Sinorhizobium fredii NGR234: one gene and its partner. The protein of the gene in region 2 interacts with the protein of the main gene of each other region in a pairwise test. Links are inferred from orthologs where the notes say so. Each region holds a gene or a part of one and is shown on either strand. Other genes may lie near its edges. The genes, in order: NGR_RS07775 and lysA.

The links.
Region 1: the proteins of lysA (region 2) and NGR_RS07775 interact in binary tests that used the Escherichia coli proteins (3 or more experiments, as listed by UniProt). The link is inferred for Sinorhizobium fredii NGR234 from one-to-one orthologs.

Annotation. Positions count from the first base shown.
Region 1 is NC_012586.1:1,641,661-1,644,790, forward strand. Bases 98-2,907 are described here. They hold NGR_RS07775 (response regulator), read right to left. Parts: upstream 1,941-2,907; coding sequence 1,254-1,940; downstream 98-1,253. Other genes in these bases: NGR_RS07770 (HAMP domain-containing sensor histidine kinase), read right to left, coding at 98-1,251; NGR_RS07780 (efflux RND transporter periplasmic adaptor subunit), read left to right, coding at 2,191-2,907. Also shown: more of NGR_RS07770, read right to left, coding at 1-97; more of NGR_RS07780, read left to right, coding at 2,908-3,130. UniProt on the Escherichia coli protein: Response regulator member of the two-component regulatory system CpxA/CpxR which responds to envelope stress response by activating expression of downstream genes including cpxP, degP, dsbA and ppiA.
Region 2 is NC_012587.1:2,807,794-2,810,930, forward strand. What follows is about bases 166-2,982. They hold lysA (diaminopimelate decarboxylase), read left to right. Parts: upstream 166-848; coding sequence 849-2,117; downstream 2,118-2,982. Other genes in these bases: argH (argininosuccinate lyase), read left to right, coding at 166-385; lptM (LPS translocon maturation chaperone LptM), read left to right, coding at 640-834; NGR_RS24635 (TIGR02302 family protein), read left to right, coding at 2,277-2,982. In the rest of the region: more of argH, read left to right, coding at 1-165; more of NGR_RS24635, read left to right, coding at 2,983-3,137. UniProt on the Escherichia coli protein: Specifically catalyzes the decarboxylation of meso-diaminopimelate (meso-DAP) to L-lysine. Is not active against the DD- or LL-isomers of diaminopimelate.

The DNA of each region.
Region 1 (3,130 bases), on a different replicon or contig from region 2:
GCGCGGAAGTTCGAGAGTAATGGCGAGACCGCCTGCGTCCGGCAGCGATGCGTAGACCCGCCCGCCATGGCGCTCGACGGCCTGCCGGGCGATCGCCAGGCCGAGACCGTATCCGCCGCGTGGGACCGCATCGTTGCCGCGGGAGAACGGCTGGAAGATACGCTCAAGTTCGTCTCGCATCATGCCCGGTCCCCGATCTGTGACGCGGATCCTGAGAAGGTCGACCGTCGTTTCGCAAAGCACCGATATTTGCGAATGCTCGGCCGTGTACTTGACGGCATTGCGGACGACGTTTTCAAGCGCCCTGTAGATCAACTCGCCTTCGACCTCGGCGAGGAAGGCACCGTTGACACTCGTGGTGATCGAAACGTCCCGCGCCTGGGCTTCGAACGCCGCATCGCCGAGGATTTCGTTCAGGAGGTCGACGACGTCCAAAGTCTGCGTTGTCGGCGGCAGGCCGGACCTGGCCGTCAGCCTGGCCAGCGTCAGGACCTCCCCCACCAGTGTATCCAGCCGCTCGACTTCCCGGTCGATGCGGTCCAGCATGGCATCGAGCTTTGCCGGACTCTGCCGGAGGACGCCGACGACTGCCTGCAGACGGGATAACGGCGATCGCAGTTCATGTGAAACGTCGTGGAAGAGCCGCTGCTGTGCATCCTGAAGCTCCTTGAGCCGCGCGGCACTGGAATCGAAATCATGAGCAAGCGCGGTGACCTCGTCCCTGCGCCCAGCCATCTTGTCGCCGATACGGACATCGAAGCGACCGTGGGCGAGTGCACTCAAGCCGTCGCGCAGATGTACGACGGGACGAATGAGATACCGCGCGAGTGCTGCCGCGGATATCGTGCTCGAGACGAATATGGCGATCCACGGCATCAACAGGGCGAGGTAGTCGAGAATGCCGCTCGCCCCTTCGGAAACGGAGATCGTGTAGCAAATTCCGTCTTTCACGATGGATCTTACCTCTGCCCTGCCCTCGTCCGCACAAGCCCCGGATGCCGTGGTCTTCGATATCGTCAGGCCGAGCGGTAGCGTTTCCTCGCTGACGCGGACGAACCGCGCGGCGGCATCCCCGCCATTCCTCGTCAGCACGTTCGCGGTCAGGTTCAGAATGACCGTTTGCTCCCGGTGTTCCTGTTCACGCGCGGGAGGCGGGATCTCAAAGATGTTGATCATGAGGATGATGACCGCGACCGTTGTCGCGAGCGTCAGCCAGATTGTCGCGAAAAACTTCCAGAAGAGCCGGGGCATGGTCAGTCCAGCAGAAGTTGATAGCCCTGGCCGCGGACGGACTGGATCCAGGACTGTCCATCCTCTCTGAGCCCGAGCTTCTGGCGAACGCTGCTGATATGGACGTCGATGCGGCGATCGAAGGGTGTCAGCGGTTTCCCGAAGGCCCGCTTCGAGATGTCCTGCTTCGACACCAGTTGGCCGGCATTGCGGGCGAGAACCTCGAGCAGGCTGAACTCCGTGCCGGTAAGTTCCAAAGGCTCTCCGAGCCATTCGGCGGTTCTGTTGCCGGGATGCATGACGAGCCGGCCGGCTTTCAGCGTATCGGTGGAGGTACCGACCACAGACTGACTTGCCCGACGAAGGATTGCCCGGAGCCTCGCGGCGAGCTCTCCCGGCGAACAGGGCTTCGGCACGTAGTCGTCGGCGCCGAGATTGAGGCCCGATATCCGATCGACATCATCGCCTCGCGCTGTGAGCATCAACACCGGGACCTGGCTCAGTTTTCTGATCCTCTGCAGCACCTCGATCCCGTTCATTCGAGGCATCATGATATCGAGCACGATGATATCTACAGAGTTGCCGGCGGCGGCAGCGATGGCCGCGCGACCGTCCGTGTCGGTCGCCACATCATATCCTTCTTCGGCCAGGTATTCCTGCAGAAGCGTTGTCAGTTCGACGTCGTCGTCGATGAGGAGAACCTTGTTCATCTGCTTTCGTCCGTCATTCATCTCAGCCACCCATACAGCACAAACGCGCGCGGACGACGGGATTTTACCCAGCTTAACACTAACTTGACCGCACTTAACGTTCGTCCGGCTACTCGTGGAGCACGGCGACGTCGGTCGTGGGCCTGGGAACGGTCCGCCCTGCCGTTCGCGCTATCGATCGAATGAACCGTCCGTCGAGCTGGCGCAAATAAGGGGAGAGCGCCGAAGCCGTGGAATATGAGGAACGCCGTTGAGAAGATCGTTTATCCCACTCGCCACCGCCCTTGTCGGGGCGGTGCTCCTGCTTCCCTTTCGTAGCGCCATTGCGGATCAGCCCGCCGCGCCCGCCCTCACCGTCTCGCTGGTGGCGCCGGCGCAACGGGAGTGGCCGGAAACGGTTCCCGCAAGCGGCTGGCTGAAACCATGGCAGGAAGCGATCATCGCCTCCGAAACGAGCGGTCTTCGTATAACCGACGTTCTGGTCGATGTCGGATCCGTTGTGAGAAAGGGGCAGACGCTGGTCCGGCTTTCACAGGACAGCGTGGTGGCGGACCTTCGAAAGCAGGCGGCGGCCGTCGAGACCGCCAAGGCAAATCTGGCCAAGGCCAAGGCCGATGCAGACCGAGCCCGGCAGCTTCGTCCTTCGGGCGCTCTTTCCGCTCAGAACATCACCGAACGGCTGACCGATGAGCAGACGGCAAAGGCAAGCCTTGAATCGGAAGAAGCGGCGCTCGAAAGTCAGAACATCAAGCTCGCCCAGACGACGATCACGGCCGTCGACGACGGCCTCATAACGTCGCGCTCGGCCGAGCTTGGCGCGGTCGTCTCCTCCGGCACCGAGCTGTTCCGCCTCATCCGTCAGCAGCGTATCGAATGGCAGGCCGAAGTTTCGGCACGCTACCTTTCGCGCATCTCGGAGGGGCTGAGCGTCGAGATCAACGGACCGGAAGATCGCCCGATCAAGGGCAAAGTGAGGCTCGTCGGACCTTCCGTCAGCACGGGTACCGGCCGCGCGATCGTCTACGTCGCGCTTCCCGCCGACGTCCATCCGACCGTCGGCCTCTATGTCACTGGCAGCATCGAACTTGACACCACCCCGGCGCTCACGGTTCCGGAGACGGCGATCGTCTATCGTGACGGCATCAATTACGTCTTCACAGCCGACGAAAACAAACGCGTGCGAAGGGTCC
Region 2 (3,137 bases):
CGCCGCCGAAAGCCTCGAATTGGCGATCGCGGCAATGACCGGCATGGTGCGCGATATGACCGTGCGCGCCGACCGGATGAAGGCCGCCGCCGGCTCCGGCTACTCGACCGCCACGGACCTTGCCGACTGGCTGGTGCGCGAGGCGGGCCTCCCGTTCCGCGACGCCCATCACGTCACCGGTCGCGCCGTGGCACTCGCCGAACAGAAGGGCTGCGACCTGGCCGATCTCTCGCTTGCCGACCTGCAGGCGATCAATCCCGCCATCACCGACAAGGTCTTCGACGTGCTGACCGTCGAAGCGTCGGTCGCGAGCCGCACCAGTTTCGGCGGCACGGCACCAGCCGAAGTGCGCAAGCAGATCGCCTGGTGGCGGGCACGCAATTGATGGTTTCGCTTCCGCCGGCGCGCCCCTCATCCCGCTGCCGCGACCTTCTCCCCGCAGGCGGGGAGAAGGGGGATGCCGCGCCGGCTCAAGTCCCCTCTCCCCGCCTGCGGGGAGAGGGCTAGGGTGAGGGGCAGCGATATGCGTGAAAACGTATAGATCTGCTCACACAAACAGGGTGCACAAGGCATTGAAAAACCGATAAGAGATCGCTCTATCTAGGAACAATCGGCTTCAACTTCGGCGAGGAAATGACGATGACATTGACGAAGGCGGCCCGGCTTGCGCTGCTGCTGGCGATTCCGGGCCTGGTGCTCACCGGTTGCGGGCGCAAGGGCGACCTCGACCGGCCGGGCGCCACGACCTCGATCAACACGAAAGCGCCCGCCGGGACCGCCGAACCGAAGGAGACGGTCGAGGACCGCCCCTTCCTGCTTGATCCCCTCCTCTGAGCGAGCGACACCCCGTGAACCATTTCGACTATCGCGACGGAATCCTCTACGCCGAAGACGTGCCCGTTACGGATATCGCCCGCGCCGTCGGCACGCCGTTCTACTGCTATTCCACTGCCACGCTCGAGCGCCACTATCGGGTCTTCGCGCAAGCCTTCGCCGATGTCGATGCGATGGTCTGTTACGCGATGAAGGCCAATTCCAATCAGGCCGTCCTGAAGACCCTCGGCCGGCTCGGCGCCGGCATCGACGTGGTCTCCGAAGGTGAGTTGCGTCGCGCTCTTGCCGCCGGCATTCCTGCCGAGCGGATCATGTTTTCCGGCGTCGGCAAGACCCCGCGTGAAATGGATCTGGGGCTGGAAGCCGGCATCTATTGCTTCAACGTCGAGTCCGAGCCGGAGCTGGAAATCCTCAACCAGCGGGCCGTGCGCGCCGGCAAGCAGGCGCATGTTTCCTTCCGCATCAATCCGGACGTCGACGCCCGCACCCATGCGAAGATCTCGACCGGCAAGAAGGAAAACAAGTTTGGTATTTCCTGGGAGCGGGCGCGGGCCGTCTATGCCCATGCGGCGACGCTCCCGGGTATCAAGGTGACCGGCATCGACATGCATATCGGCAGCCAGATCACCGAGCTGCAGCCCTTCGATGACGCCTTCAAGCTGTTGCGCGAACTGGTCGATACGCTGCGCTCCGATGGCCACGCCATCGACCATGTCGATATCGGCGGCGGCCTCGGCATTCCCTATCGGGAAGACAACAATCCGCCGCCGCTCCCCGATGCCTATGCCGATATCGTCAAGAACCAGCTCAAGGGCCTCGACTGCAAGATCGTCACCGAACCGGGGCGTCTGATCGTCGGCAACGCCGGCATTCTCGTCACCGAAGTGATCTATGTGAAGGATGGCGGCGAAAAGACCTTCGTCATCGTCGACGGGGCGATGAACGACCTGATCCGGCCGACCCTCTACGAGGCCTATCACGAGATCAGGCCGGTGAAGATTTCCGCCGCCAACGCGCCGCGCATCAAGGCCGACGTGGTGGGTCCTGTCTGCGAGACGGGCGACTATCTGGCGCTCGACCGGGAAATGGCAATGCCCAAGCCGGGCGACCTTTTCGCGATCGGCTCGGCAGGCGCTTACGGCGCGGTCCAAGCCGGCACCTATAACAGCCGACTTTTGGTGCCCGAGGTTCTTGTCAAGGGCGATCGTTTCCACGTGATCCGCCCGCGCAAGGACTACGATGCCCTGATCGACCTCGACTCGGTGCCGGACTGGCTTGACTGAGTTCGACGCGGCTGCGCTCGAAACGGCGCCCTTCCTGGCGATCACGTTTTGTTTTGCGTGTCGCCCTCGCCTTCGCCACAAAGGATGTTATCCTGACCTTTGACCGCCAAACGGCTGAGGGGACTGGCGGTCAAAGGAATGGAAAGGGAATATGGGCGGATGACGCTTTTCCGGCAGGATGAAACGCCACGACCGAGGTCATTCGCCAGGATGCTGGCGACGAAGCGGTTCCTGGCACGCCTGATCCTGCTGGCCGAGCAGCTCCTGCCCCGTGCGCTCGCACCCGCTTCGCTCGGTCTCCTGTTCCTCTCCGCCGGCTGGCTCGGCTTTTTCCGTGCGGCACCATTCTGGCTGCATGTCGTCGTTCTGCTCGCCTTTGTCGCCGGGCTTTTCCTGACGCTCCTGCCTCTTACCCGCGTTCGTTGGCCGGAGATCGCCGAAGCCGACAGGATGCTCGAAGACCGCAACCAGCTGCCCCACCAGGCGATCCGCGTGCAGGACGACGCGCCGGCAACCGAGGGGGCCGTCGGCGCGGCGCTCTGGCGTGAGCACCAGACGCGCATGGCGCGTCTCGTCCACGGTCTCGACACCGGTCTACCGCGGCCCGACGTGGCGCGACACGATCCTCTGGCGCTGAGGGCCGTACCGATACTGCTTGCCTGCGTCGCCTTCGCCTATTCCTATTCGAATCGCGCCGGTCTGGTGTCCGACGCGTTTCGACTGCCCGAGCGCCAGATCGCCGCTCCCGACATCCGCATCGACGCCTGGGTGACTCCGCCGGCCTATACCGGCCGCGCACCGATTTTCCTGACCGGCCGGGAGGATATGACAGCCTCCGACCGGCAGGCCGCAATCACCATACCGCAGTTCAGCGACGTCACCGTTCGCATAACAGGCGCCGGCCAGGAGACGCAGGTCAGCTACGCTGACACGGGCAACCCGCAGCCGACCATCATCCCGGCTGCGGCCGGCAAGCCGTCGCCGCAGCAGGCCGAGGCAGCGCAAGCGGTCGGAACGTCC